DNA from 3 places in the Bacillus sp. CZDM1 genome. Region 2 is predicted to be linked to each of the others. Evidence: riboswitches for the same ligand, from Rfam matches in the RefSeq annotation. Region 2 holds a riboswitch; each other region holds the start of a gene.
What was found. Region 2 has a riboswitch for cyclic di-GMP ahead of ACY3XC_RS14985 (hypothetical protein). Riboswitches for the same ligand answer to the same signal wherever they lie in the genome.
Positions count from the first base shown of each region.

Region 1: it holds a riboswitch for cyclic di-GMP, as region 2 does, so the genes downstream of both, fliM (flagellar motor switch protein FliM) here and ACY3XC_RS14985 (hypothetical protein) in region 2, are expected to answer to the same signal.
Region 3: it holds a riboswitch for cyclic di-GMP, as region 2 does, so the genes downstream of both, ACY3XC_RS17540 (DUF3789 domain-containing protein) here and ACY3XC_RS14985 (hypothetical protein) in region 2, are expected to answer to the same signal.

Region 1 covers NZ_JBUESO010000007.1:178,363-188,772, forward strand. The annotation lists gene fliF (flagellar basal-body MS-ring/collar protein FliF) at 1-903, opposite strand, end outside; gene fliE (flagellar hook-basal body complex protein FliE) at 935-1,225, opposite strand; gene flgC (flagellar basal body rod protein FlgC) at 1,241-1,675, opposite strand; gene flgB (flagellar basal body rod protein FlgB) at 1,684-2,067, opposite strand; gene fliS (flagellar export chaperone FliS) at 2,098-2,460, opposite strand; gene ACY3XC_RS17435 (hypothetical protein) at 2,473-2,832, opposite strand; partial or broken gene fliN (flagellar motor switch protein FliN) at 2,854-3,102, opposite strand; gene fliM (flagellar motor switch protein FliM) at 3,221-4,156, opposite strand; cyclic di-GMP riboswitch class I at 4,275-4,361, opposite strand; gene ACY3XC_RS17450 (flagellar hook-basal body complex protein) at 4,548-5,372, opposite strand; gene ACY3XC_RS17455 (flagellar hook capping FlgD N-terminal domain-containing protein) at 5,389-5,802, opposite strand; gene ACY3XC_RS17460 (flagellar hook-length control protein FliK) at 5,816-6,835, opposite strand; gene ACY3XC_RS17465 (glucosaminidase domain-containing protein) at 6,876-7,547, opposite strand; gene fliD (flagellar filament capping protein FliD) at 7,551-9,074, opposite strand; gene ACY3XC_RS17475 (OmpL47-type beta-barrel domain-containing protein) at 9,318-10,410, opposite strand, start outside.
Region 2 covers NZ_JBUESO010000006.1:24,145-34,554, forward strand. The annotation lists gene ACY3XC_RS14980 (IS4 family transposase) at 509-1,891, opposite strand; gene ACY3XC_RS14985 (hypothetical protein) at 2,056-2,262, opposite strand; cyclic di-GMP riboswitch class I at 2,236-2,322, opposite strand; gene ACY3XC_RS14990 (class D sortase) at 2,640-3,281, opposite strand; gene ACY3XC_RS14995 (cell wall anchor protein) at 3,288-4,004, opposite strand; gene ACY3XC_RS15000 (VanZ family protein) at 4,104-4,568, opposite strand; gene ACY3XC_RS15005 (glycosyltransferase family protein) at 4,635-5,705, opposite strand; gene ACY3XC_RS15010 (sugar phosphate nucleotidyltransferase) at 5,764-7,152, opposite strand; gene ACY3XC_RS15015 (UDP-glucose dehydrogenase family protein) at 7,224-8,543, opposite strand; gene ACY3XC_RS15020 (lipopolysaccharide biosynthesis protein) at 9,769-10,410, opposite strand, start outside.
Region 3 covers NZ_JBUESO010000007.1:198,892-209,301, forward strand. The annotation lists gene motA (flagellar motor stator protein MotA) at 1-803, shown strand, start outside; gene ACY3XC_RS17530 (flagellar motor protein MotB) at 800-1,525, shown strand; gene ACY3XC_RS17535 (C39 family peptidase) at 1,551-2,264, shown strand; cyclic di-GMP riboswitch class I at 2,363-2,446, shown strand; gene ACY3XC_RS17540 (DUF3789 domain-containing protein) at 2,492-2,623, shown strand; gene ACY3XC_RS17545 (carbohydrate kinase family protein) at 2,697-3,629, opposite strand; gene ACY3XC_RS17550 (glycoside hydrolase family 32 protein) at 3,718-5,187, opposite strand; gene ACY3XC_RS17555 (ABC transporter substrate-binding protein) at 5,286-6,899, opposite strand; gene ACY3XC_RS17560 (carbohydrate ABC transporter permease) at 6,918-7,805, opposite strand; gene ACY3XC_RS17565 (ABC transporter permease) at 7,821-8,759, opposite strand; gene ACY3XC_RS17570 (nuclease-related domain-containing protein) at 8,967-9,338, shown strand; gene ACY3XC_RS17575 (hypothetical protein) at 9,342-9,896, shown strand; gene ACY3XC_RS17580 (ABC transporter substrate-binding protein) at 10,340-10,410, opposite strand, start outside.

The DNA of each region.
Region 1 (10,410 bases), on a different contig from region 2:
GACGCTGACAGCAATACCTTCATTTTCAGCTGAAGGTTCAACCAAATCCTCACGTGTTTTCACTTGATCAAAATTTAGACGTACAAATGCTTGAACGAGAACTTTGTTATGACCCATAATCGTTCCGAGCATCTGCTGCAGGTCTTTTTGAATATCCGCTTCAATATCTTTCTGAATCTTCCGCTGCTGATCAAAGTTATCTAATGCACCTGTTGAGTGTTCCGGCAGGTCCAATCCTTGCCCGCCCTGGTCTGTCATGACAATATTTTCCTTCGGCAGGTTTGGCACACTTTTTGAAACCAAATGATATAAAACCTGAATTTCCTTTGGTTCTAATTCATAACCCGGTTCCAATTCAATGACCGCGGAGGCTGAGGCTTGTTCCTTCTCATCCGCTTGGACAAACAAGTTTTCCTGAGGCGTAGTTAGTACAACAGCCGCATTTTTCACCCCTTCGACATGCCGCAGCAGATCAGCGACTTCTCCTTGAAGCGCCTCTTTTTCCATAGCATCCAACTGACGATCTGTTGCCCCAAACTGCAAATCCTTTGTCATATCAAAAAAACTAATGGTACCCGTTTTCGGGAGCCCCTTTGAAGCCAATGAGACTAATAACTGATCAACATCTTCCTGTGGCACTAGAATGGTTGTCCCGTTACGATCTAGTTTATAATCGGTATATCCCTCTTGATCCAATTCTGCTTTGATATCACCAATTTCCTTTTGACTCATCTCATTTGTAAATAATGGGACATAAGTAGATTTTGATAGAAAAAAGATAGAGAGAGACAAAGCCACTATGATCGCGATAAAAGTACCAATATATAGAACTCTTCTTTTTTTACTGACCGAATTCCAAAAATATATGTATTTTTCTTTAAAGTCATGTATTTGCTGATTCATGCTCACTCCACTATTTCATCTGTAGATTTTACTAGATTTGCATTCTCATCATTTCTTGATAGGCTTCAACCGCTTTATCCCGTACTTGTGTTGTTAGGGAAACGGCAATACTTGCTTTTTGGGCTGCGATGGTGACATCGTGTAAATTTATGGCTTCCCCTTTTGCCAGCAATAGAGACTTCGATTCAAAGTCTTTTACCGCACCATTTGCATCCTGGATATACTGATTCAGCAGGGATCCAAAAGAGGAATCTGCTGTACTTTGCTGCTTATTGACTGTTGGTAAACTATTCGTAAACGATTGAATATTCGATATGTTCATCAGCTATTTCCCACCTTATCTTCCAATCTCAAGAGCTTTTACCAGCATCGATTTACCTGCATTAAACGCTGTTATATTGGCTTCATAGGCTCTTGTTGCAGCCATTAAATCAACCATTTCCTTTGTCACATCTACATTCGGCATCATGACATAGCCTTGCTCATTGCTGTCAGGGTTCGATGGATCATAGACTGCCTGAAATGGGCTTGTATCTTCGACGATTTTATTTACTTGGACTCCAGAGAGTTCTCTCTGTAAATAATTAGCAAACGACGAAGTCTGGTTAGCGGTCACTTCTACCATTTTTCGACGATATGGGACCCATTCTCCGTTAACAAATTGTCCTCTTGTTGTGTTCGCATTGGCAATATTAGAGGAAACAACATCTAACTTTAATCGATTCGCTGTTAAGGCTGATCCGCTAATCGAAAGAGATTGAAATATCGACATTATTCTCCTCACCTCGCCCTAATCGCTGTTTTTAATAAATTAAACTCTTCATTCAAACCATATGTTAACGATTGATACCAAATGGTATTTTCACTTAGCTTCGACATTTCATAATCTAAATCCACACCATTACCGCTGTTTTGAAAAACAATATTTTCCTGTTCAAGCTTTGGAGAAGGAAGACGAGATGTTTCTCCAATCTGGACATGCTTTGAGTGGGTGCGGTTCCCAATAAACTGGCCCTTTACTTCTTGCTGCAGCAATTCTTCGAAGGATACCTTGGAAGGTTTAAAATAAGGGGTATTTACATTGGCGATATTATTTGAAATGGACTTTTGACGTAAAGAGGAGGCATCTAAGGCTCTCGACATTATCCCAATCATTTGATTCATTTTTTCACCCACCTTTAAAAATCTTCTAACCTATAATGATTTCATCGCTTGTAGCCAAGTTGTTTTTAACTCCTGAAACATTCCCTCTATTTCCTTAAGAATCTCGATGTCTTTCGTCATATTCGCTTCAATCAATCTTTGTTTCATATAATCATAGAGAGAAAAAAGAGAGTTTGATGCTTCAATCCCCATATTTAACGTCACCATGAGTTCCGTAATAATTTCTTGTGTTTTCATAATCAAAGAATGAGCCTTTGCCGGATCCTTTTTCTCGATCGCCAGCTTTGCCTGATTCAGAAACTTCGCGCCGCCATTATAGAGCATGAGTGTCAGCTCTTCTGGTTTTGCCATCATGATTTGATTTCTTTGGTAGATTTCATTTGGACTTATCATTCAGATCCCCCTTTATTTCTTACTGTCATAAAAAACTCCCTTTGAAACCGAGACCCGATCTTCATATTGACTTCTAAGGTATTGTTCATTTTGTGTGTATCGAACATGATTTGTTAGTTTTTTCATCGCTTGCTGCAGCTGAATTTGAATTTTATTTTCATAAACTGAAAGTTCGGTGAGCTGCACCTGAATGATTTCGTTCACGAGGACCCTTCCAGCTTGTGCATCCAACTTATTAATCGTAGAAATACAACCTTCTCTCTGTTCGATCAATACAGGTACCTTTTCCATTTCCCCTTGATGCAAAGCATTCAATATCGACTTCGATAACTCTAAGTATTGCTTCAACAGTGTTTCTTTTTCTTCTATCATTTTTCATCACCCTTATGATTGTCATAAAGGAGATTGACAAATTTCCTTTATTCTTACCCCGAAGTGTTCTTCAATCACAACAACTTCACCTTTTGCTATCAGCTTGCTGTTCACATAAACATCAACGGGTTCACCAGCCATCTTGTCTAATTCGACAATCGACCCACTGGTTAATTCAAGAACTTCGCTAATTTTCTTTTTAGTTCTCCCTAACTCCACAACAATCTCTAATGGAATATCTAATAGCAGGTCCAAATTCATTTTTTCATTCAGGATTTGCCCAAAATCATCCGGCTCCAGTTCAGTAAACTGAAACGGTTCATTGATTATACTCTGTTGGCTGTTTCCAAGGAGTGCATCCATTTCATCTTGTGTGAGTTTCCCCTTTTCAATCATTTTTGCCTTCTCCTTCTATCAAATGCTCAATCTTAACGGCAACTCTGGACTTCTTCGTTCCTGGATGTGCTAAGAACTTCATTTCCTCATTCACCCTTACTTGCAGAGGTTCATCCACCAATTGGTTTAATTGAATGACATCATTTACGTTTAAGCCAAGTATTTCTTCCATCGTAATCGCCGCCCGCCCTAACTCCGTAATAACAGGAACAATTAAATGCTCAATCCGTCCTTGTAAAAATTCACTCTCTTCCTTGTTTTTCACCCATTTTCCATGCCCATACCAATTATGGGAGGATAATTTTGGAATAAACGGTTCTAATAATATATATGGAATACAAAGATGCATAGTTTCTTCCACTTTTCCAACTGTTAGTTGGAAAGTGATGACAATGACCGTCTCCGTCGGGATTCCCAATTGCAAAAACTGGGGATTTGTTTCCATGTTCAAAAACTTGAGCGGGAGCACCATAATATCACTCCAGGCTTTCTGCAGGATTTGAACGACTCCCTCCAGTAAACGCTTTAATACATTAGCTTCAATAGGAGTTAAGGACGACCGCCCCCATTCCGCTGCTATACCTTTGCCTCCTAAAAGCCGATCAATCATCACAAAAGCCATTTCAGGCTTTAAATCCATCGCCATTCGAAAACCTTGTTCACCTGATTCAAACACACTTAAAATCGTAGTGTCCGGCAGCTGGTTAATAAATTCCTCGTACAGCATTTGTTCAACCGCATTGACCTCTACTTGGACAAATGAACGTAACTCAGATGAAATGAAGGATGCAAGCTGATAAGCAAAATTCTCATGTATTCTGGTCAACACCCGCACCTGCTCCATCGATAACCGCAATGCTTTTTTAAAATCATATACTTTTAAATTAGCAGGGGTACCACCATGGGAATCTAAAACACGAAAGTCCATTTAATCACCCTCCTTCCTTTCGAATTGACTAAAAAAAGGCAACAAAAAAAGACGAGACTACTCCGAAGAATAGTCTCGTCCATAGCTAAATAAACTAATAGATTAGGACAATCTATGTTTCGGTAACTGGCTGGCATACTGTTTCCACAATTTAGCCCCTATAGCTTTGCGTCTCTGAGTTTCCTCAGATTTGCCTTTTTCGATTTTTGAAATATTGTACAAAAAAAGCATAACATTACAATTATTAATTTTCAAATATATTTTGTAAAATACCCCCATAAAATGACGAATAACATCGAATGTTTACGAAAAATTAACATAATATATATATTTCTTGCAAAATATGTAAAAAAAGAGAGAATATCGTCGATTGATAATCTCTCTTTATCTATTATCTTTTTAAATTCACCAATTCTTCCAATATTTGATCTGATACTGTGATGATTTTGGAATTCGCTTGGAATCCACGCTGAGCGGTAATCATTTCCGTTAATTCTTCGGATAAATCAACGTTGGACATTTCCAGTGCCCCTGAGATCATTTGTGCATTGCTTCCCTCTGTAAGTAGTGTGGCAATGGAGGCAGCATCTGCATTAGGTGTTAAAGAATACAACGACCCACCGGCTTTCAATAACCCCTTTGGATTGTCAACCGCAATGGTTCCAATTTTCAATCCGGAATCTTCACTTGTTCCATCGGGGTTGACTCCAATAATGCTGCCATTTGCATCAATGGAAAAGGTAATATATTGATCTGGGATGTTAATAGAATTGCCATCTTGACCAACCACAAACATACCATTCTGATTGACTAAATTATTACTGCTGTCTAATGTAAAATTCCCAGCTCTTGTTAAAAATTGCTCCTGGGCAGCATTTTCAACCACAAAAAATGCGTCCCCGTCAAGATAGAGGTCAGTGCCGATATTCGTTGTTGTCGGACTTCCCGGCGTGTGAAGAGTATCAATGCTTCCAACTCTTGTACCTAAACCCACCTGAATCGGATTTGTCCCACCTGATAGTGGAATGGGATTGGGACCTGGTGTTTGTGTTGGACCCGTTGCCCCTTTAATCGTCTGACTGAAAATATCTTCAAATACCACACGTCCTTTTTTAAATCCCACTGTATTCACGTTCGCAATATTGTTACCAATCACATCCAATTTCGTTTGAAACCCTTTTAATCCGGATACCCCTGAATTTAATGAACGAAGCATGTATTTGTTCCTCCTCTTATTGATTCATTTCCATTGAATGAATGGAACTTGATAGAATTTCATGGTCACCTATTTTAAAATACACTTGATTATTCTTGTAATTAATCCCTGTAACCGTTCCGCTCTCTTGTACATTGGTTTCTGGGTTTGTCCAGGAGACGTTATTCCCAAGAACATAAGAATATTGACTTAAATTATTACTTGAATCCAAGTAGGCTGTCAGTGAGTTATTCAGGTTGGAAAGCTGTTCTAATACGCTTAACTGTGCCATTTGTGCCACGAATTCACCGTCTTTTTGCGGTTGTGTTGGATCTTGGTTTTGAAGCTGTGTAACCAGTATTTTCAAAAATGCTTCTTTTCCCAGTTCTTGCTTTGGCTGGGTGCTAGTTGCTGACGCTGTGTAGGAATTAATCGTATTGATGGATGTCATGTTTTTTCCTCCCTTACACGGTTGTATTGATTTGCGAAACCCATCCGGGGTCTGTTATGTAATCGCGGTAATCTTCTTGTGCTGTCAGCTGAACGGATTCACTTCGCTTTCGCGAATCCTGCTGACCCGGTCTTCCATTCGAATCTCCCTTTTGAGAGAAAGCTCCCATAAAGCTTAACTGGGTGGAGGTTTGCTGCGTAATATCAATTTTCCCTACCTGCAATCCCTGTGTTTCTAGTGCTGAGCGTAACGCTTGGATATGAGTTTCAAGCAATTCTTTTCCTAACGGAGTACTGGTAAGAAATTCTGCTGTCAGCTTCCCATCCTGAATCGTTACTTTTACATCTACCTTCCCCAAATGCTCAGGAGTAAGAGTGAATGCAGCCTCAATCCCATCTCCCGTTCCTGTTACATTTATCGATGATTGTAAAAACTTTGTTATTTCTTGATCAAATTGGTCAGCATGTACGGTTTGAGTAGCAGGTATTACGTTCTCACTTGAGATATTCGACTGATTCATCGGTGTTGAATGGGTCAGGGGAATAAACTCTATCGGAGAGTTTTTGTTGTGTGGAACAGCATGCTGCGATTCACTTTGCCCAGAATCCTCACTAATTTGAATTAACCCAGCTAATCCTTTAACATTTTCATCTGTTGCTGTATCCATTTCTTCTGTTACCTTGAAAAATGTTACTGCATCAGTCCGTAGTTCGCCAATGTTTTCAGCTGATGGCGGAGGTTCATTTTTGAACGATTGGAGCACGGAATGATCTACTACCTGTTTCGCAACTATTGGTTCCCCTTGTGAAGGAAAGCTTTCTACTACCATGGGTTTAGAAAGAGGGTCCATTAATGGATGCAGTTGTGGAAGAAACAACTGGTTCACCAGCTCCATTGACTCCGCCTCTTTTTCTTCCATTTGCCCAATTAGCTGCAACACTGCGTCAAAACCAGTGTCCAGTTCTCCCTCTTTCCTTGCCAATTTACCTGGTTGATTCATACTGATAATTTGTATTCCTGAAAGCTGGATCACGTCCTGCCACCTACTCTTTCCTTTATATAAAAGGTACCCATTAAGCGAATTTATTCCCTGTTGTTAAGGTATCAAAGTAGCGCTGAACACCTGTTACCCAGTGATGATTAAGTTGAGTTGGATCATTGGCTGCGCCAATTGGTGCATACTTGGCCCCAATTTGTACGATCGTTATTTTCCCTTTATCTAAATAGTTTTGACGGAGATTACGGGCCATATCAAAAATGCTTTCTTCAATGGAAGAATAAGATTTTAAACCGTTTTTCCCCATCATCCCTGCCACATTAAATTTAAAGCGAGCAGCGTTAGACGTTCCATTACCCGTTTCATGGATGGAGATGGCCGCCAGAAGAGCAGGATCGATATTATACTTTTTCCCTGCTTCCGCAAAAAGGTGGCCTGTGTTCTGCAGAACTCCCTTGAGATGGGAATTAAGATTGTCTCCACCCATTTTTGTAGAAGTAAGGGAAGTAGTTTGTAAAATCTCCACTTCTGGCTGAGAAACAAACGAGTTCAAACTACTAAGGAGCAGCGATGAAATATCTAGATTACTAGTCGATTTCTGATTCAATTCAGTTTGCAGCAAAACTTGTTCAAGTAAATGCTCGAAGGAACTGCTGGATAGACCTGAAAGCTTACTTTCTCCAAGGCGCGAAGTATCCAGAATCGTTTTTTGTAGGAGCCAATTACTAGACAATGAGCCAATATTCATAGTCTACATACCTCCGCCCATTTGCTGAGATAGCCATGAGCTTTGTGAATTAAACCGTGCCATTGCCTGCTCCATTGCTGCAAATTGGCGATAGTATTGTGCTTCTTTCCGATACAACTTCTCAGTTTGGCGAGTAATATCCGTTTGCGTGTTTGATAATAGCTTTCCAATAACACTTTGATCATACTGGTTATTTCCTGTATAACCCGCTTTATTGGTCAACTCTTTAATCCCGTCCTGTAAAACATCAGAAATTTGATTGATGACCCCACTTGTCCCTTTACTCGGATCTCCCAGTTGTGAAAATAGCTTTTCGACTGCATCAGGATCTGCTTGAATCGCCGCTCTTAATTTTGTTTCATCCACATAAAGCTTTCCTTTGTCCTGATAGCTTTTAGATGAAATACCGATGGAAGCTAGCGAGTGGTAGGAGCTTCCATTATCAACAATAGAAGTCATGACACTGCGCATTTTTGCAGCCACTCCAGTTAGAATACTATCACTGCGAAGAAGACCGCTTTTTGCTTTTTCTTCCCACATTTCAATCTGTTTCTCAGACATCTCACTTTTCTGCTCTTCCAAAAGGGGCAGGTAATCCCGATAAACAGGGTCACTTACCGCCTTGTTTATTTTTTCTAGCAGACCATTATATTGATCTACAAAATCTTTAATATTTTTAACGACTCCGTCCGTGTTTTGTGAAACAGTAACCGTGCTTACCCCGATGGTTGGACTTTTAAAGGAAAAATTAATTCCCATGATGGTTGCATGATTTGATGTTAAGGTCGTAATTTCATTTCCATTAAAAATGACATTGGCATTTTGTCCAGAAGCGACTAAGTTTGTTGTGTTTAGACCCAGTGTATTTTTTAAGAACGCCTGACTCTCAGCACTTGTATTCACACTTAGGTCAATATTGGTGCCGGCTCCAGTTTCCTTTGTTTTTAAAATAAATTGTTGTAAGGTTGGATCATAAAATGCTTGAAGTCCTAAGCTTTTCCCCGTGCTATCCTTGGCACCATTTATTTTTGCGACGACATCGTTTATCGTATCTGTTGTTTTAATATTAAGTGTTACTGCTTCATTGTTTACATTGATTACAATCGCAGTATCCGCTGTTAGTTGGGCAGAACCTTGAACAGTATTTCCAAGCGTCTTCGTGGGGTCCAGACTTACTTTATCCCCAGTAAAAGCGGCTGAATTTGCTAATTGTTTTACTTCCACAGAATAAGAACCTGCTAAGGAAGTTCCTGAAGCAGTGGCTGAAATGGAATTCTCTTGGCTTGAAGTAACATCAAACGTATTATACGTTTTTGATAGGCTCATATTTAAAACGGTATTCGACCTAAACGCTAACAAATCCGCATTCCATTGCCGATATGTATCACTTAACCATGTTTGCTTTTGTTGGTTTTGTTTCAGTTTATTAAGCGAAATACTTTCCGCATTCATCAGCTTCTTAACAATAGAGTCTGTATCCATTCCTGAAGCAAACCCCGTTAACCTAGTGATAGAGGAATAATTCACAGCTAATCACCCCATTTAAATTTAATCTCTTTCATAGTATCGGCAGGTTTGTGGAGAAAATAGAGGGGGGTCTTTAAAAAAATAAGGTTTTCTTAATTATTGGTGTTTTTTCCCCCTATATCGCCAACTACTTACTTTCTACAATGAATCTCTCCCATTCTGGTTCCAATAAAGGCAGGTTGTATTTTCTAACAGATTTCTAGCCATGCAAAAATGGCCCTAGGAATCCTAGGGCCACCAAGCTTATTTTACTTCCACGGTTTTCTTGGCAATAACTAAATATCCATTATCTAAATAACCACGTAAAACAAGGGTAACTTCGCCTTTTTTCCAATCAAAGTCTTCGCGTTCGAATTTGAAATGGCCCTTTTCGGCTTGCTTTTGTAATCCATTATTCTTAGGATCAGCTGCTACACCATTTAATGTGACGCTAGAAACATCAAAGGAGAGAGATTCAAAGCCTTCCGGTAAGATAGCTTTCACGGTAAATACCCCTATGTTTCCTTTAATAACTTTCGGTAATACCTCAAGAGTAGCTGGAATGTACACAACAAATTCCTTCTCCACTTTGGTTGTCCATCCTGCTCCATCTGTTACGGTAACAAGAAGCTTGTATGCACCTGGTTCATCAAGCGTGATTTGATCACCTTTTTGATGGGTTATTCCGTTAAGCGTAACCTCTTCTACAGCTATTCCAGACAGGTTATCTGTTGCAAGGTAATCCACTGTGAACGTTGAGCCAAGCTCCTGCTCACTTTGGATATCAATAGAAACCGTTGGAGCAGTTTTATCAATCTTCACTTCTATTGTTTTTGCTTCTTCTATGTTGCCTGCGTTGTCTACGCTGTAGAACTTGACTTCATTTACACCTTCTTCGCTAACAGTAAACGCTTTTCCTTCTGCGAATTCTGATCCGTTAATAGAATAAAAAGTCTTTGCTACTCCGCTAAGATCGTCTGTTGTAGCTAGTTCTACCGCTACTTCTCCTTGATTCCACTGATCGATTACATTCGATACAGTCTCTGGAGCTTCCGTATCAATCTTCACTTCGACCGCTTCTACTTCTTCTACATTACCTGCGTTGTCGACACTGTAGAACTTCACTTCATTTACGCCTGCTTCAGTAACGGTAAATGCTGTTCCTTCTACGAATTCTGCACCGTTGATAGAATAGAAGGTTTGTGCGACTCCACTTAAATCGTCGGTTGCCGATAATTCAACAGCCACTTCTCCCTGATTCCACTGGTCAGTAACATTTGATACCGTCTCTGGAACAGTTTTATCAATCTTTACTTCGACTGTTTTCACTTCTTCTACATTTCCTGCGTTGTCCACA
Region 2 (10,410 bases):
CACTCGGTGTTATACCACAATCGCGCCCTATAATGGAATAAAACATCAGTTTCTATTAACTTGAGTTGGGGTCTGACCCCAAAATTTAAGTGCCGATTCTAAAGATGACGTTATTTCTGTTGTCTTGCTCTTGTACATGCTTATCTCATAGATAAAAAGAATTTATCCTAGTTGAAGTAGTTTGAAATTACCCATATACCTTACAGAACTATCATATCAGAACCGCGAGAACCGTCCCCATAGTCCGCCCACTAAAAAAGAGAAGTGTTGGTAACACTTCTCCCTGCAACTCTATTCTACCATTTTCTATCTAATAACCTATCAATCCTCGACAAAAATCGGGGAGTGACAGGCACCATAGCCATCAAGCGAATTTTTCGACAATAGCGGGAATTTTGTCTACTCTTGTGATTCCTAATTCGCTGCTAAATTACATTCTAAAAAAGTGCATACTTTAATAAGCCTTCAAAACTAGGCTTTTTTTTAATATTTATGTTCACAAAATCGCTTAAGCAGCTTTCATATTGCCTTTTTCGAACACGCCAAGAAGGATCTCAAAAGGGGTCCTTTTCTTCCGTCGTTTCGCTTTTTGTCCGTTTTTTTCTACCTGTTCAAACATAACCTCTATATTGGCTAAAAGAGCCTCACCTCCTTCCATTAACGCCTGGTAAAGTGTGGCGAGGAATTCCTTTATGATGGAGAAGGCCTTAAATTCGCTTATTTCTTTCTCCTTTTTTAAGTAAAGAAGTTCTCGAATTTTAAATGCTAAAGTAGATGTGATAAGTAGTGATATAAGGGTCCCATAAAGATGGCATTCGAATCGTTCTACTTTCATTTTCTTTACTTTATTTATATCGTATATCGATTTCCATGCCTTAAATAAAATTTCTATTTGCCATCTGAGAGAATATAGAGGTTGTATTTTTTTCTTTGAAATTACATTATATGGTATATTAGTTATGAACATGTTCAATCCTGAGAGCTTTTTGGTTTGGTGTGAAAATTTCACACCATTTTTTATTTCTTTTCTTTTCCTCTTTTTTAACCTCTTTTCCGTCTGTTCATCCGTTAATTTACACAAAATGAGCCGTGGGATTTTCAGCTTTCCCTTCCCTGCATAGATATTTTCTATTTCTCTTGTCTCACCAATCTCCATCTCTTCCATTATTTTTTCTATGTCTAATCTGACGAAATTCTCCATTCCATCCTTGACATAAGCAAGTATTTTCGTTGTCGCCCTTGAAATATAATAGGCTTCTGCTTCACTAATCGATCTCAGGGTTTTATAAGAAAAATATCCTAAATCACGAATAATCAAATCAAACTTTTGGATGGTACTCATAATCTCTTCTGCAAAAACGTGATCACTATCCAACTGATCTTGTACAACAAGATGCAAAAGTTCCCCCTTAAGCAGCTCGTACTCCAGTTGAATCCTGACACCTGATTTGTGATATCCGAAGTATTTTTCCTGATAGACTGTGGCCAGTTCAAAGGAAGTGGAATCCAATATTCGGATTCGGCCAATTTTTGGATGACGAAGACTTGGGAGAAGATCGGATAAGAGCTGTTTTGAAATGAGTGAAGAAAAAACATCCTTCAATAAATTTACTCCGGCTGCGCAAAATCGTTGGTTTAACCCTTCTGTACTAAGGGAAATGTTTCTTTCGGAGGCTAAAACACCACATAATTGGGTTAACGACTTTTTTCCTGACTGATGATTCAGAAACCCGCAAAGTGCAATAAAATCCTTAGGTTTGAATTTGCTGGACCTCTGAAGAAACAAATCTTTTCTAGCCAAATCATTGAGGAAATTAGGGCTAAAAATCTTGGTCAACTCGTCGGAAATTAGTTGAAAATCCTCTTCCACTCTCAGTTTACGATTTAACATAATAAAGACCTACCTTTCTTTAGGTTTCAAAGAAAGAATAGGTCCATTTTGGTAAAATTGAAAGTTATTCGCTTAGCTTGATGGCTATGGTGACAGGCACCATAGCCATTGGACAATTTCCAATTTGTGAAACAATAATGAAATACGTTTGGTGACCGTGGCACTTAGTTTTGGTAAGCCCTTTCATCCCGAAACATTTCTAACTGGTGGTCTCCCTTTTTTGCTGCAACCATAAGGCTCATGATTAAGAGCACTGAAAAGGAACCGACGAATAGACCTGCAAGAAATATAAACATATTATTACCTCCTAATAGTGTTTTATAATTCGTAGGAAGGTGATCATATTCGGCATCTGGCTGGCCTAGTTTCACGAAACCTTAGCCCCTATAGTTTTGCGCCACCATCTTTCAATGGATTTGCCCTTTCGTACGAACTATGTATTTACCAGTTAAATATATCATTAATTACTTGCAGGTAATAGACCAATTACCCATTTAAAAATAATAAAAATACAAAAACAGATAAAATGTGCTATAATTCGACAAAATTTTTAGATTGTCTAAATTCTACAATTAACTATTCTTAATACCCCAAATCAGAATAATATCGTCTATTTTCGGAATCTCCCCACAGTCACCGGTATTCAACTAACAACGCAGGTGTTAGTTTTGAAATACACCACTAAAGGTAGTGGTATTTATCAAAAACAATAAAGCAGCCTGATAAATAATTCATCAGGCTGCTTCTTTTAGTTACTAGCAATAATAGGACTAGAAACCAACTTTGTATAAACAATATACCGGTCAGGTGCGTCCCCTATGAAGTCAAATGGGTAGCAGGTTGTTAGGGTAAGGGTTTCGTAATCGGTTGGCACCATGACGGTCATGTCGTCTGCAGGGACAATTTTAAAGTCAATGGCTTCGTAAACGAATTCCCCATATGGCGTATCAAAGGTCAGTTGTTCACCTAGTTTTAGGTTTTCTAGCTTCCTGAATACCGTATCCCGGTGTCCGCTTAAGATGACATTTCCACCTTGACCAGGCAGGGCACTGCCAGCGAAATGGCCTGCACCTTTTTTCAACTCATTGTCGTGTGTACCTTGGACAACAGGAACAGTTAAGTCAATGGAGGTAAATTGTAGTTCACCAATAGATGAACCTGGGTCCGGCAGTTTAGGCCAAGGCTGGTCAAACGTCTGATCAGGTAATTCTGGTTCGTATTCATCAACCACTTCGTGCGCTAACAAGACGGTCTGTTTTGATAAATCCCATCCAAAAAAGGCTACAATTCCAACACCAACTAGGATAAGCGCGACAGGGATGCTAAGAAGTACCCATTTCCACTTCTGAACCCACGTCTTTTTGCGCTTCTTTTTTCTTACCTTTTCCATGTTCGATTAAGCTTCAATTTCGGATTTGCGTACCAAGCGTGCTGCTGGTACAATCGCAATTCCGCCTAGTAGGATTAATAATCCGCCTAAAGCCATGTAATCTACGGTGTTGCTGTCTGTGTTAGGAAGTGGAGCATTTGGCATTGGAACGAAGGTTCCAGCTTTATCTAGTTGTTTTTTAGCTTGAACGGCACCTTTTAATGCGTTCATTTTTGCTTGAATGGCACTAATGGTTAAATCTTCTTTCTTCGGATCGACTATTGCTAGTACGTTTCCTTTTAGATCCTTTAACTGAATCACTAACGTAGATGATCCAGCCTTATAGGTTGTGATATCAATCGGATTGCCCTGCTCGTCCGTAATGGCTGCTTGAAGGTGTGCTAACTTAACGCTCTCTAGGAATAAGCGTGCAACTTCTACTTTCTGTGCATTAGGAAGATCTTCCGGATTGGCTGCACCCTTTAAAATTTGACTAACGGTTTGCGTATTAGCAAGAATTCCTTGATACTCAGCATCACTTAAATTAACAGATTGTAGATAAGCGTATAAATAATCTACTTCAGCAATATTTAACGCCTTTAATGAATCTACTAATTTTTGTGCCTGGGGATTGCTGTTACCTGCTGCAAGAACATCATTTCCTGGAAGTGCAGCAAATGCAGACAAGCTCAGGCTTAGTGCTGCGATAACAGAACCCCTTTTCAACGTTGCTTTTAAATTCAATTTTTCCACCCTCAATATTTTTATAGTTTCTATAAAAATAACATATTTTGCTAGATTTCTCAATCCAAAGTAGTAGTTAATGTAAATTATTGTAGAAATTTAAGAGACTTTTTCCTTACTCACTTTACATTTCCTCTTTTTGGTAATTAAATATAGTAGAAATAAAGCAATAAATGCGCCCAAGGAATCAATTAATACATCCCTAAATGCAGCAACTCTCCCAGGCATAAAGGATTGGTGCCATTCATCTGATAGTGCATAAAGAACGGTAAGAATCCATGAAAGGATATAGCCAAAACGAAAGGTTTCAAGGGACTTAAACAGTAAGACTGAGAGAATTCCAAAGACCATAACATGTGTGACCTTTCGAACGATGAGATTTAGCTCATTGATATTCTCAGCACTGGTAACAATTGTGTTGTTAACTGCATTTTGTTCCGTTACAACTGCTTTTTCAATTACCTTTGCGGTATTCTTCCCTGTGAAGTACGGCAATTGGGTAACGATGAATATGGCTGCCATCCAGGTAATGGCAGCAAGTATCCACCATTTTCTTTTACCCATAAACTAAACTCCTTTACATATCAACACCCATGGTCCTTTAACAATGTTTGTAGAAAAGACTACTGATCATATCAGACTTATTAAATCATTAGCTATTTTTTCAGCTTGATTATGGTGAATGGTTTCAATCCTTTTTGCCTTAGCTTTCAATTGATCAAACATTGATAAATCAATCTGATACGTTTTAAATTCTCCCCACTCCATTAGCTCACAGAGTTGTTGGTGTTTTAAATATTGAATGGTATTTTGGTCTTCTTTCATTGTCGGTCGATTCAGAATTAACAAAGGGACATTTGCACTGACTGCTTCACCCATCATTCCCCATCCAGCTTTCGAGATCACTAAATCAGCAGCTGCAATATAATTTTGAGATTCTAAATAATCTGCGGGTATTTGATAGACATTCTGACGGTCTACATGGACATTGGAAGATACAAGAAATATACAATTGGTGCTGTCCCAAATCGGTAATGGTTCAAGTGAACCTGCATCAATTTTCATCCCAAGGCCAAGGAAAATAACTTTCATATTTCCTTCAGGATCAACAGAGTTTCTAATTCTCTGAACTTCTTGTATATCTATATCTCTTGAAAAGAATCCGTATTCATTCGAATTCATACCCCAATGTTCCTGACTGCCCGATAAGGAGTAAAAGTATGTCATATTTTCATAGGCTTCTTTATAGGTGATTAACTCACTATTGTCTATTAATCCATGATAGGCGGTAAACCAGGTAAAGTTTGATATACCAACAGAAGGAATGCCTAAACTTTTAGCAGGTTCAAAAGGTAATGGTGAAATATCCGAAATAACTAAATCGACATGATGAAGTCTCAAGAACTCTCTTTCTTGTTCACTATGTTTTCCCCAATCTGCCTCGAAGTTTTTATACTCCTTGAGTAATAGAACTTTATCAGGATGGATTGAATCATTTTCTAGAAAGTATCCTATATCTGTCTTAATGTTTCTATAACTTACACGGGTTGAATTTAGAGATTCCTTAATAAAAGAAAGTGCATAGGAATGGCAGACAATGATTTTTACTTTAGGTTCTTCAAGAAGTTTCCTAATGATCGCAATACTCCGTGAAGCATGCCCATATCCATAATCAGAGATATAATAGGCAATGGTTTTCACTATTCTCCACCTCCATACAAAAAAGTGGGGAAAGAACCGTAGTTCTCTCCCCTAACTATTATAGAATAACTTTTGCTTTTGATTTTTGGAAGTGGTTAATGACATCCTCCCATTCAAAATACAAACGAGTAAAGTCTTCGTCACTAATACCGATACCTGTTTGGACTTCAACAAATTCCAACTCAGAAAATGCTTTAATACCATGTTTCTTGCCCGCAGGAAGGTGAACGATATCCCCCGCTTTTACTCGTGTTATATAGTCATCCAAGGCTAATTCGCCTTCTCCACGGACAATTGTCCAAACTTCATCACGTAAATTATGGTAATGATAGCTTGAATTCTTTCCTTCATGGATACAAATTCGTTTGGTTACCATTTCGTTTCCGTCATCATATTTTGCATAATCAAGTACACGAGACCAGCCCCAGATCCGCTCTTCATACATTGGAGGGTGTTCAAATGCACTTATTAATTCCTTAATTCTCGGACTAGAAGCCTTATCTGCAACTAGGATTCCGTCTGGACTTGCAGCAACAACAATATCTTTTACTCCTAGGACTGTAACAGGAATATCAAGTTCATTTATCAAATGGGTATTTTGGGTATCATCACTGATAATACCTTTTCCAATTTGAGAAGTTGCCATTTCCTCTGTTAACGTATTCCACGTTCCAAGATCCTTCCAATAGCCATCATAAGGAAGTGCCACAATATGATTCGCCTTCTCTACTACTTCATAATCAAAACTGATTTTAGGAAGATCTGTATACTGAAGTGAAAGTTTATCATAATGAAGAGGCAAACCTTTTTCTAGCAAAATATCTAGTAAGTACTTTAATTTAAAAGCAAATACTCCACAGTTCCAAAGTGCATTCAATTCAATAAGAGTTTGAGCTTTTTCTTCACTTGGTTTCTCGGTAAAATGATTCACAGTAAAATATGAATCTCCTATTACATGATCCTTTGGAACAATGTATCCATATTTAGCAGATGGATAAGTTGGTTTCACACCGACTAATGCCAAATCTGCTTTAGAATCTAGTAAAACACTCTCGATTTCTTTTACTTTTTCAAAAAAGCCATCCTCCACATAAGGATCAACTGGTAATACCACAACTACTTCATCTTCTGATACATTTTGAATAGAATACAAATAAGAAGCAGCTAATGCAATGGCAGGGAAGGTATCTCGACGTTCTGGCTCTATGATTAGAGGTATATCCATCCCTAATTGTCTATGAATCATATCTCTTTGCATTTTAGAAGTTGCAATGACAGAAGAAGCAGCTAGACCCACTGTTTCCAGTTGACCCCATACACGCTGCACCATTGATTGCTTTTCTTCATTCTTACTCTCTAACACTTTTAAAAATTGTTTTGATCTTGTATCATTTGATAATGGCCATAGTCTCTTACCCGATCCTCCGGATAATAATACAAGCTTCATACTATCCCTCCATAAAAAAAACAGGCCACTTGGACCTGATTCGGTTTATAATACTTAAATTTGCTAATATACTATGCAAGAGAGTATTCAAAATTATTTATAGTTTCTCTACCAATGGAATCATATGTCAGGTTTGCCTTTTTTACACTTACTAGATCATAACAGTTTCTTCCATCAAGTATTATTGGTGTTCTCATTAGTTTATTGTATTTTGTTAAGTCAAATTCTTTGACTTCATCCCATTCAGTAAAGATAAAGCACACATCTGCATCCTTAATTGTATCTTCAATCGAATTACAGTAAGTAATTTCATCGGGATATATTTTCTTAAAGTTATCTACACCTACAGGATCCCATGCTTTTATATTAGCGCCATCCTCAAGCATAATTGGGATATTCACGAGTGTAGGTGCTTCCCTTAAATCGTCAGTTCCTGGTTTGAAAGTTAAACCTAGAACAGCTACATTCAACCCTTTGAAACTATCAAAATACTTACGAGATTTTTTTATCAATTTAAGCTTTTGATTTTCATTCACATCAATAGCAGCCTTAATAGTCTTTAATTCATTATCATGGAAGTTTGCTAGCCAGTGAAGCGCTTTTGTATCTTTAGGAAAACAAGAACCGCCGTAACCTATGCCTGCATTTAAGAAACGATTTCCAATACGGCTGTCATATCCCATTCCATGAGCAACATCTTCTATATCAGCCCCAATTATTTCACAGAGGTTAGCTATTTCATTAATAAATGATATTTTAAGAGCTAAAAAATCATTGGATGCATATTTGATCATCTCGGCACTTTTCCTATTTGTAACCACAATCGGTGCATCAAAATCTTTATAAACCTCTTGCAAAACTCCACCTGCATATGAATCTTCGACACCTATAACAATTCGTGAAGCATGCAGTGTATCTTTTACGGCAGTACCTTGTGCCAAAAACTCAGGATTAGAAGCTACATATACATTTACATCATGTACCAACCTGGATTTAATCATTTCTTCAATCTTGTCATTTGTACCTATTGGTACGGTTGATTTAACAACGACGACACAATCTTTCTCAATACTTCTTGCAATTTGTTCAGCTACGCCATAAACATAACTTAAATTAGCCGAACCATCCTGTTTTTCTGGTGTTCCAACCCCTATGAAAATAACATCTGCATCTTTATATGCTTCTTTATACTCTCTTGTAAAATTCAATCTTTCTATATTTTTAGCAAGTAATTCTTCAAGGCCTGGTTCATAAATAGGGGAAATCCCTGCCTTCATTAAAGCAACTTTTTTATCATCTATATCTACACAAGTAACAGAATGCTTATGTTCCGCCAGACAAACTCCCGTAACTAAGCCAACATACCCAGTTCCAGCAACAGCAATTTTCATTTTTTCACACCTTCACTATATTAATATTTCTTATTTAATGCACCTTGATGCTTGGTTAAGTACTTAACCACTATAATAATACTATATTTCAGCCCTTCCTAATAAACCCAATTTGTTCCTTCATGCGAACCTAATGATTGAACTAAAATTAAATGTATCACTATCATCATGAACAATGGTTACAGTCACAGGAGACAGTCAATGTTAAAAGGAAGGCATCAAACTTAAGAACAACGCCTTTATCCTCTTTATTTATAAACTTCAGATAAAAAGTATATGAAACTCTAATGAAGTGTACAAATGGAAATAATCAACCAATACAAAACCGGTTGACTCTTTTCTATTTATAGCGTGATGCCTTCCTCGAACAAAAATCCTACTATTCTACAATTTTGACAAAAAACGAGTAGTGACATGCACCAAGATTATGAGAGGGGGAATTTTCACTTATCTTTTATAAGTTCTATTTGACACTTATTTATCAAACCCACTAGTAATTCCCTGTCTCGTCTTTCAAGAAGTTATACCATATTAAGTTCGTACAAAAGCTTTTGCATAGTTATTTTAATAATATATTGACTATCTACCCATCTTATTATGATAGATAGTGATTAATGCCATAATTACAATAACAGTTTCAGTTCCAGACTTTATTTCGAAAAAATCTTCATCAATCGGAACCTTAAGTTTTTTTAGATTTCCAAATGCTTTTTCTAGTAAACATGTATTTACCAGTACCACGTTTGTATTCTTTTATTCATTATAATTAGATGCATGATAGCCATATTTCTAGTTCGCTGTTACCTTTAGACCTCGGATTGGTTGTGCTTTTCATTTCAAAATACTTAGTGAACAGTTATTCGTGTTTTAGTATACGTTTCCCACTTTCTATCCCGTCTTCAATTTTATTATGAATAATTATGTCTAACTTCGGTAATCAAACTGAAGATATTAATTCGGCTTACCCTTTGATAGTATTCCCTTTGTAAAAACAAAAGTCATTGAATACTTTCAAGTAACGGACTACATGCATATTGTTCATATTTGATTGTATAGTTTTGACTATACTTTTACTGTAATCATACCCAACCTAATTGTATCACAGAATATAAAGGGAAATATCATGGCTATTCCAAGCTATTTCCCCTAAATTAAAAGAGTAGTATTGAGAGAAAAGCAATTATCAATTATAAAATAATTAATTGCAAATTAGTCTTCATTAAACTTAACCAACTTTAGAATTTGTTCTTATATACTTGTTTAACCATATTGTCTGGAAGACACAATATGGAATCATTGCAATTGTCTGCGCAACTAAAACCATGGAATAATGGCTGATTATTCTTGTAAATACATATGATAAAGAAACCAACAAAGCTACAGCAATTATCATTGATACGTATTGTACTCTCAATTCATTTAATCCATTACATATCTGGGCATTCAAAGCATACATCATCATTACACCAATATTAATTATAAATACTATTTGGATTGGTATACTTGCTACAATAGATTGATCACCTAACCAGAAATCAAATACCGGCTGCATTATAAGCAATAGTCCAAATTGAGAAATAAACATTAATAATAATACTAATCTCAATTTTTTAATTAACTTACTAAGCCATTTGAAGTTTCCATCATTTTTTGCCTTGGTAGCTGATGACCAAATTGGAGTCATAATTATCATAAAGACCATATATACTTGAAAATATATTTTATTATAGATATTGTATTCAACGACGCTATCAGGCCCTACTAACATAGTAATTAGATACACAACAAAAGAAGATCCTACAAGCATACCTAAAATTTGCAATCCCAAAAAGGCACTACCTATCTTAAATGTTTCGATTGTACAAAC
Region 3 (10,410 bases), on a different contig from region 2:
TGTCTAGTATTTTTGGAATTTTATTGGCACTCGCAGCAATTGGTATAGGGATGATTTTAAAGGGAGCACCACTTGCATCCCTGAACAATCCTGCGGCATATCTGATTATTTTTGGCGGGACAGCCGCTGCGATACTTATTGCATTTCCGTTCCGAGAAATTAAAAAATTTCCGATTCTGTTAAAAATTGCTCTGGTGGAACCGAAACTTCCTTCGAAGGCAGAACAGATTGCTAGATTAATAGAATGTGCGGAGATGGCCAAAAAAGAGGGGTTTTTAGCTTTAGAGGAAATCGCAGAATCAACGGACGATCCTTTTTTTAAAAAAGGGCTCGAAATGATCATCGATGGCTATGATGCGGATTTCATTGAGGAAGTGCTATTCGATGAAGTCGAGGCGATTGAACAGCGTCATAAAACAGGCGCCCTTATTTTTACCCAAGCGGGTACGTATGCTCCGACGCTTGGTGTACTTGGGGCCGTAGTCGGTTTAATTGCTGCTCTCGGCTCATTATCCGAAATAGAAAAAATCGGTCATTCGATTTCAGCAGCTTTCATTGCTACCTTACTTGGGATTTTTTCCGGTTATGTCCTTTGGCATCCACTAGCGAACAAATTAAAGAGACTTTCCAAACAAGAGCAGGAATTAAAGCTGATTATCATTGAAGGGCTGCTCTCTATCTATCAGGGAGTTTTGCCTAGTGCCTTGGAGAAAAAGCTGACGGTCCATATTCCACCGTCTGAACGGGTTAAAGCAGAAAGTCAACCGGAAGAAGATGATTATTTTGAGGAGAAATCGGCATGAGGAAACGGAAAAGGGCCTTTAACACTGACCATGATGAACATTTTGATGAATCCTGGCTGATTCCATATGCTGACCTATTAACACTGTTATTAGCATTGTTCATTGTCTTATATGCAGCCAGTACCGTTGACAAAGTAAAATATCAATCCATCATGGAATCCTTTCAATCTGAATTAACAGGGACAAAAATAGAAAGTGTACACGCTGGTCTTTCCCCCAATCCTTCTTCTCCTCAACCGGAGGTCGGATTACCCGAGGAAGAAACGAATGATAAAGAACTAGATGTGTTGAAGCAGCAGCTTGAAAGCTACATCCATACCAACAATCTGCAGGATATGGTCTCTCTAGAGGATACGGAAAAAGGGATTGAAGTGTCATTAAAGGATGTCATTTTATTTGATTCTGGCAGAGCGGATTTGAAGGAACACTCGTTCCAAACCCTAAACGGGCTTGTCGGCTTGATTAATACCGTTCCTAATCCAATTAGCATCGAGGGTCATACTGACAATGTTCCGGCACATAATACAATCTATACTTCCAATTGGGAATTGTCTGCCGCTCGAGCCGCCAGTGTTCTCCACTACTTTGAATCTCAAAAGGTTCAAGCAAATCGCATGCAATTTTCAGGATTTGGAGAATATCAGCCGCTTTATCCAAATGATACGGATGAAAACCGCCAGTCAAATCGGCGGGTAACCGTTGTGATTTTACGAGGCAGTTAATTTTCTGCGACTGGAGGATGCAGCTGTGAAAAAGGTTGTTATATATGGTTTTAGTCTATTAGTTTTCTGTTTTTCAATATTGGCAGATGTAGGTACAGGAGGTAACATGGATGAAGTTGCTACTCCTTTCACCAAAGTGGTTCTGGCCAATGAAATCCAATTGGATGTACCATTACTTAATCAAATGGAAGAACCCCGGTTATTTAACGGCTGCGAAGTAACAAGTTTGGCCATGTTACTTCAATATTGGGGAATCGATGTGAATAAAAATCAACTAGCGGCACAAATCCCACGTGTCCCACTCCAATATGGGGATGGGCAAAATGGAAATCCCAATATGGGATTTGTCGGAAATATGGAGGACGGTCCCGGGTTAGGTGTCTACCATGGACCTATTTTTTATTTGGCAAATACCAATATTACGGATCAGTTGGTGGTTCAAAATCTATCAAACTATCCTTTTTCGGCCATTCTGAAAAAAATAAATCAGGGACTGCCCGTTTGGGTGATTACCACCAGCAACTTTTCACCAATAGTAGATTTCGAGACTTGGACTACTCCACAAGGAACTGTTGGGATTACCTTCAAAATGCACAGCGTCGTCATTACCGGCTATGACCAAGAATACATCTATCTTAACGATCCCTATGGAACAAAAAACAAAAAAGTAGACAGAGAAAATTTCATCGCCTCATGGGAGCAGATGGGCTCACAAGCAATCGTCATCGAACCCAAATAAAAGGTGCTAAATGATAAATTTATTAAACTTTCATAACAAGGTTGCCGATACAGTAGAATACTAAGGAATATTCACCAAAAATAAATAAATACATTAATCGTACGAAAAGGCAAAATGACCGAAAGGTGATGACGCAAAACTGCAGGGGCTAAAGTTAAAAACCAGGCTAGCCAGTTACCGAATATGTAACCCGTCCTACGATTATGTGAAAAATGGAGGAAAAAATAATGTTAACTTTTATTGCAGGTGTAATCACAGGATCTTGTACAGCGATAATCATAATGAGTCTAATGTCAGTAGCAAAAAACGCCGATCAACAAATAGAAATGCCAATACCAAAAGAATATCGAATAGAATAGGGGACTGTCCGCCTCAGGTGGACAGTGTCCACGGGCGGTGCCTGTCACCCTGTTGTTTAGCATCCAAGCATTATCAGGATCTTACAGATAGAATGTCTTCTATCGTCGGTATTGCAGTAATGGCTCCTACCTTCGTACATACCAAGGCACCTACTTTATTACTAAAACAAACGATTTCTTTAAGTGTTTCGAAGTCTTCGATCTCAGGTTTACCTTTTGCGAATTGGTATAAGGTTGCACCAACAAATGCATCACCAGCACCCGTGGAGTCAATGGATTTTATTTTTACACTTGGAACGATTTCGCTCTTTTTCCCATTTGACAAATAGGTTCCCTCACTCCCTAATGTCACAGCAACTATTCTTGCACCTAACTCATGAAGAAGATCCGTTCCCTCAGCCAGGTTATTAATCCCCGTAATCAGTTTTAGCTCCTCATCACTTACTTTTACAAAATCAGCTAAGCCGATTCCCTCCTTTGCCATGTCGATAAATGCAGGAATTCTGTTTTTCCATAGATCTTTTCGATAATTTGGATCAAATGAAATAAATTTCCCTTGTTCCTTCACCTTACGCATGACATGAATATAAGTGGATTGAAAGGGATCGCTTAATAACGCAGTGGCAGAACCAAAATGATGAATAGCTGCCCCATTTAGCTTATCTCTATCAATTTCTTCCTCTACTAAAAAGGCATCAGCCCCGCGATTAAATACAAAATCTCTTTCGCCATTTGCCTGTAAGGAAACAAAGGCCAATGTGGTTGGATGGAAATCATCGAACACGACCATTGATGTATCTACTTTGGCGTCATCAAGTGTCTTCTTTAGAAATTGCCCAAATGGGTCATTCCCAACTTTTCCGCTAAAAAGAGCTGTACCTCCTAATTTGGCAATCGTCGCACAGACATTAGCCGGTGCTCCTCCAGCTTGTTTTTGAAAACTTTGCCCCTCTATTAAGTTAATGTCCACATCAGTACAGAAAAAATCGATTAATAATTCACCCATGCATATAATTGATGAACTCAAACCAAACACCATCCTTTTAAAAAATAAAGCTCTAACCATTTAAGCGATTAGAGCTTCCACACTTCACTTACTTGCTCCAAATAGAATCAAGTTCCGTTATTTTTAAATGCGAAACATTTGTAGTTCCTTCATTTGAAAATAAAATTAGCTCTTTGCTTGATTCACGCGGGAACAATAAGCTTGTAATAGCAGCCTCACCATTGTTTGCAAACACCTCAATAGAAGAAGCATCTAAAAACAATTGAAGTTTCAACCTTTGCTGATCCAACTTTAATAGGGCTTCCTGTACAGCTTGGAAAGATGTCGAAAAGCTATGTTCCCCAGAAAGTGTTCGGTCGACAAATAACTTCTCTTCTACTGCATTATAACCAATGACCGTTTTTTCTTGTTCAGAATGCTGTATGATTAATCCAAATTGGCTTGAACTTACTTTTTCAAATTCGATAGTTATTTCCATTAAAGACTGAGTTAAAGGGATTGAAACACGGATCCCTGATTCAACTGACATTTTTGAATAAGATTCCGTTTCTTTTCTAATCTTACTCACCTCTGCAACGGGTTGCTGGAATAAACGGACGCCAGCCTCGGTTGTAGCCAAGGATAATTCTCGTGGTAACGTCATCGCACTTCTCCAAGACTCTGTTGGAACTTGATTGGCATAGCGCCAGTTACTCATCCAGCCAAGATAAATACGTCTTCCATCTTGGATATCAGACCAGCTTACACCCGCATAATTATCCCGGCCGAAATCTAACCAGAGAATCGTCGAATCGTCATGGTCATTCACAAAAGTGGTTCCATCAAACTGGCCGATGAAATATTGTGTTCGGGAACCTTCTGCTGTTTGACCGTTATCACCGATACTTACAATCATTACCCACTTTTCTTGTCCGCCATCTACTGGTAGTTTGAATAAGTCTGGGCATTCCCATACGCCATCATGTGAACCAGCAGTATGTCCAAATTCACTGGCAAACTCCCATTCCTTTAAGTTAAGGGAAGTATAAATCGTAATGGTTTGACCCGTAGCCAGTACCATCACCCATTTATTGGTCTCTTCATGCCAAAAAACTTTAGGATCACGGTAATCGGTAAGGCTCACGTCTGAAAGGACAGGATTCCCTTCAAACTTCACCCACGTTCTTCCATTATCCTTACTGTATGCTAAGCTTTGCTGCTGAAGCGGTCGATCAGAATCAGGGTAAGTGCCGGCACTCGTATAAAGGGCAACCATTCCTGGGTTATCTTTTTCAAAAAAGCCTGTGGTATTTTTCCAATCTACGACCGCGCTTCCTGAAAAAATGGCACCTAGTTCATCCGGATATAAGGCAATCGGCAGGTTCTCCCAATGAATCAGGTCCTTGCTTACCGCATGTCCCCAGTGCATCGGTCCCCAGGTCGTACCAAATGGATGGTACTGATAGAACAAATGATATTCATCATTAAAAAAGACCATTCCATTCGGGTCATTCATCCACTTTTCTTCTGGTGAAAAATGAAATTGTGGACGGTACTGCTCATTATAGGTTTGTATCATTTTTTTATCGCTCCTTCTATCTATTACATTAGTAAAAAGGGCTGTACAATTGCCAAAGCACTTGACACAGCCTCGAGACTATTTACCGGGTATTATTCCTAATTTCGATCGTAACCTTTTTGCTTAATCTCAAGCCATTCTTGTAATCCAAGTCGATCCAATTCTGCTAGATACTCATTCCATTCTTTTTCAACGCCGCCATTTGCAATCCATTCGGCACGTTTTCGCTTAATATAAGCAAACAAATCTGTTTCGATCACAGAAAGTCGATCTAGGTCTTCAATTGAGAAAAATACACGCGGGTAAATATTATCGGCTTCCATGTAAGGAACCATTACTTCTTTCATTAAGTTCAATCTCCAAGCAGCATCATCTGGTTTGGTAGTCACAGTACCGTAGTAGCTGTCTAAGATCGCTAATGGCCCGCCGACAGATGTTTTTTCTCTTAATTCAACGGGTGCTGTACCTTCTAAAGGAAGGTGTTTTAACATTTTTGAAGCCTCATCCATTCCAAAAATGTTTTGTTGCTTTTCGTCACCATACGTACCCCAGTTATTCTGTACGGATTGAGACGGATCATAAAGCTGGTCAATCCACTTTGCTGTTAATTCTAGGTTTTTATTTGCTGATGTAACGACTAAACGTGAGCGGTCAAAGCCCATTCCATTTGTTCTTGCAACATTTTGATGACCTTCTGGACCTTTTAATGGAGCTAACAGGTCGTAATCATCGCCCATTCCAGTGATATTTCCTTTATCCCATGTAAAGTACAAACCATATTTTTTGTCTCGGCCTTTGGCAAGATACGTGTTCCAATCATGCTCAAATGCCTCAATATCGATTAACCCTTCATTGTATAAATCATTAAACCAGCTAATGGCCTTTTTATAGCTTTCATCAGCCGCAGTAAGTTTTACTTCTCCATCGTTGGTTACAACCGTGAAATCCCAGTTATCGCCTAGACCAAATGCACCGAATAATGAATGGGGATCCTGCCCGCCATCATTAATGATGAATGACATGGGGATCTCGTCCGCTTCACCATTACCATTTGGATCCTGGGTTTTAAAAGCGAGTAAGACTTGCTTTAACTCTTCTGTTGTTTTTGGAACCTCTAATCCTAATTTGTTTAACCATTCCATATTAATCCATGGGAATGCATCAAGAGAGTGAATACTTTCTTTTCCTTCACCTAACTCCTCAATCCATGGGAATGCATAGATATGACCATCAGGTGCCGTCATCATTGCTTTGTATTGTGGTGCTTTTTCAAGGACAGCTTGTAAGTTTGGCATATACTGAATTAAATCCTCAACTGGAACAATAACTCCATCCTTCGCATGCTTTAATAGTTCATAGTCGCTGAAGGCCGAATTAAAGATTGCATCAGGAAGCTCTCCGCTGGCAATCGCTAAATTTCGCTTTTCAGCAAAAACATCACCTGTATAATTTCTCCAATCAATTTTTACACCTGTTTGATCTTCTAAGCGTTGGAAAATCAACTTTTCGTTAGGATCCTCAGGAGCTAATGGTGAACTGGATGTCATAATCTTTAATGTTTTTTCCTCTTTCAAGGGGAACTGTACATCTGTAAGCTTATAATCCTTAGAAGAGAAACTTTCGCTTCCGCCGCTTTTACTGCTGCAGCCGGTAAGGATTAAAGCCCCTGAAAGTAGTAGAGTTGAAGCTGTTGTTAACATTCTTTTTTTCATCATAAACCCTCACTTTTTTTATTTTAGTGAACCAACCATAACTCCCTTTTCAAAATACTTTTGGAAGAATGGGTACATAATCAATAACGGTAAACTTGCAATCACAATCGATGAATAACGGATCATCTCCGAAATTCTCATTAACTCGTTTCTAGCCTCGACATCCGCAACCATTCCAGGCTGAACTTCGTTTTGAATCAGAATCGAACGCAATACTAATTGCAGTGGATGTAATTCTCGATCATCAAGGTAGATCATGGCGTCGAAGTAAGCATTCCATTGTCCAATGAAGGCATATAATGCTAGAACAAAGATAATCGGTTTGGATAAAGGTAAAATAATACTGAAGAAAATTTTTAAATCGGATGCCCCATCGATTCTCGCTGCTTCCTTCAGCTCATTTGGAACCGCTTTAAAGTAAGTTCTAGCGAGAATAATAAACCAGACATTAACAGCCCCGGGCAGGATAATCGCCCAAATTGTATTCAGCATCCCTAAATCACGAATAACAAAATACGTTGGAATCAAGCCTCCCCCAAAAAACATGGTAAATAAGAAGAAAATCATAAATGCCTTTTTACCAACTAAACCTTCTATTGATAATGTGTAACCTGCAAAAAGACAAACGAGTACGGTCACAATCGTAAATCCAGTTGAATAAAGAAGTGAGTTGAAAAATCCTCTCACAATGGTGTCATCGGTAAAGAGCCGCTTATAACCTTCTAATGACCAATCAGAGGAATGTAACGATAGTCCCTTTCGGATGATTGCATTCGGTTCTAGGAAGGACGATAGAAAGACATATAATAGTGGTCCTACTATGGCAAGGACGATAATCGTTAGTAGAATATTATTGGTCAAAAGCAGCATTCGGTCGCCTTTTGCATGTTTGATTTGGTTGTTCATACTTTTCCTCCTTCCTTAAACGAGTCCTTCGCCTTCGTTTAGTTTCTTAACCACTTGGTTAACTACACCTAGTAAAATCACATTCACTACAGCATTAAATAATCCAACAGCGGTCGCAAACGAATAATCACCTGCCAGCAGCCCTCGTTTATAAACATAAGTCGCGATAATTTCTGATGATGGTGAATTCATCGACGTTTGCAGTAAATAGGCTTTTTCAAAACCAATTCCCATAATCCCTCCAGCCGCTAAGATAAACAAGACAGCCATCACTGGCTTAAGCGTCGGAAGATCGATATGCCATATTCGCTGCAGGAGTGACGCCCCGTCAAGTGTTGCTGCTTCATGAAGCTGCGGGTCAACGTTCGCAAGTGCGGCAACATAAACAATCGATGCCCAGCCTGCCCCTTGCCAAACCCCCGACCAAATGTAGATGGATCTAAAATAATCAGGGTCTGACATGAACGAAATCGGCTTATCTAAAAAGGTTGATAACAACGCATTAATAGGTCCAACCGGTGATAGAAAAAGAAAGACCATTCCCGAAACGACAACCACAGATATGAAATGCGGTGCATATAGGGCTAACTGAACATTCTTTTTCACACTCGATTTTCGCAGTTGGTTTAACATAAGAGCCAATATAATGGGAATAGGAAATCCTATCAATAGTTCAAAGGAACTTAACTTAATGGTGTTCATTAATATTTCGATGAAATTAGGCGACGTTAGGAAACTTGTAAAATGTTTAAATCCTACCCATTCACTACCCGTAATCCCTCTAATCGGACTAAAATCTTTAAAGGCAATCGTCGCTCCGTATATGGGGATGTACTTAAAGATAATTGTAAGAATAACGGCAGGAGCAATAAGCAAATAAAGGATGTAGTTCTTTTTAATGTAAGTAAGGTTCTTGCTTAGTTTTGTAGTTGTTGCTGGTTTATTAACCTGTATGGTTTGGGTTTGCTCTGCTTTTACTATTTCTTCCACTCTCTTACCCTCCTATCAACTTAGTTCCGTTGAAAGCACTTTCAACATGGGTTAAATATAACAAAATGGAGAGAATGAAGAGTTTAATATTTTTGGTTGATGTATTTTAATATTTTCGGGAGTTGATATCGCTTTCACTTTATTTTTTCGATATGATAGGGAGGAGAAAGGATGTGGGATATGCCATACAAGGTTCGGAGTGAATCATTTGTATTGAAGATTTTACGAATTTTGAACAAACGAATGAAATTAACCGGGGATGATCAAAGGTATTATCAAAACCAAGAAAAAGGATATAAAGGGGAAGTTCAGTTTGATAGGTTGACAGAGAAACTTCAGCGTGAGTGTCATATTTTAAATGATTTGCAACTTGAAAATAGTAAATCTAGTTTCCAACTTGATTCATCCCTCATTTTCCAAGGGACCTATTCCCTTTTTGAAGTAAAAAATTTCGAAGGCGAATATGTTTATGACGAGGAATATTTTAAAACCCCCAGCGGACGAGATATCCAGAACCCGCTAGACCAGCTAAAACGTAGTTAGTTATTGCTGAGTAATGTTCTTCAATCGCTAGGGAGTAAACTAACTGTTGAAGCATATGCCATTTTCATCAACCCTCAGTTTACGTTATACCAAACTCCACCTGACCTGCCATTTATTTTGCCTACCCAGCTTGACCGCTTTATGAGCAAATTGGATCAAAAACCTTCACTGCTTAATCAGTCGCATAAAAATCTAGCAGACAAACTCATTTCATTGCACCAAACAGAATCTCCCTATACCCAATTACCCTCCTATGAGTATGATCAAGTTAGAAAAGGGCTGACATGCAAAAAATGCTATTCATTTTCAGTGTCGGTTCAGGGAAAGAAACTAGTGTGTCATACTTGCGGTTGCGAAGAAATGGTTACATCTGCTGTTTTGCGTATGGTTGTGGAATTTAAGTTGCTTTTTCCAGATAGAAAAATCACCACAAATGTAATTTATGACTGGTGCAGCGTGGTTGCTTCTAAAAAAACCATTAGCCGGACATTGGGAAAACATTTAAATATCAAAGGTGTTCATCAATGGACCTATTATGAATGGAAAGGGGATAAATGACAGAATAATAGACGAATCTTTCATTCTCTTGTTGAGATTTGTCCTTCTCTCTCTGATGAAAGACGAATCTCCTGCTTTCTTGATGAGATTTGTCCTTCATCCCCTCGATGAGAGACTAATCTTCTGGTCTCCTGATGAGATTTGTCCTTCATCCCCTCGATGAGAGACTAATCTTCTGGTCTCCTGATGAGATTTGTCCTTCATTCCCTTGATGAGAGACAAATCTTATGGTCTCCTGATGAGATTTGTCCTTCATACCATCGATGAGAGACTAATCTTCTGGTCTCCTGATGAGATTTGTCCTTCATACCCTCGATGAGAGACTAATCTTCTGGTCTCCTGATGAGATTTGTCCTTCATTCCCTTGATAAGAGACAAATCTTATGGTCTCCTGATGAGATTTGTCTCTCATAAGAAAATCCCCCAGTCACTAAACTAGAGGATTACTTTTTGATATCTCTTAAACCATTATTAATCTTCTCTACCGCTAGGTTTGCGGCTTCTTCGACATTTT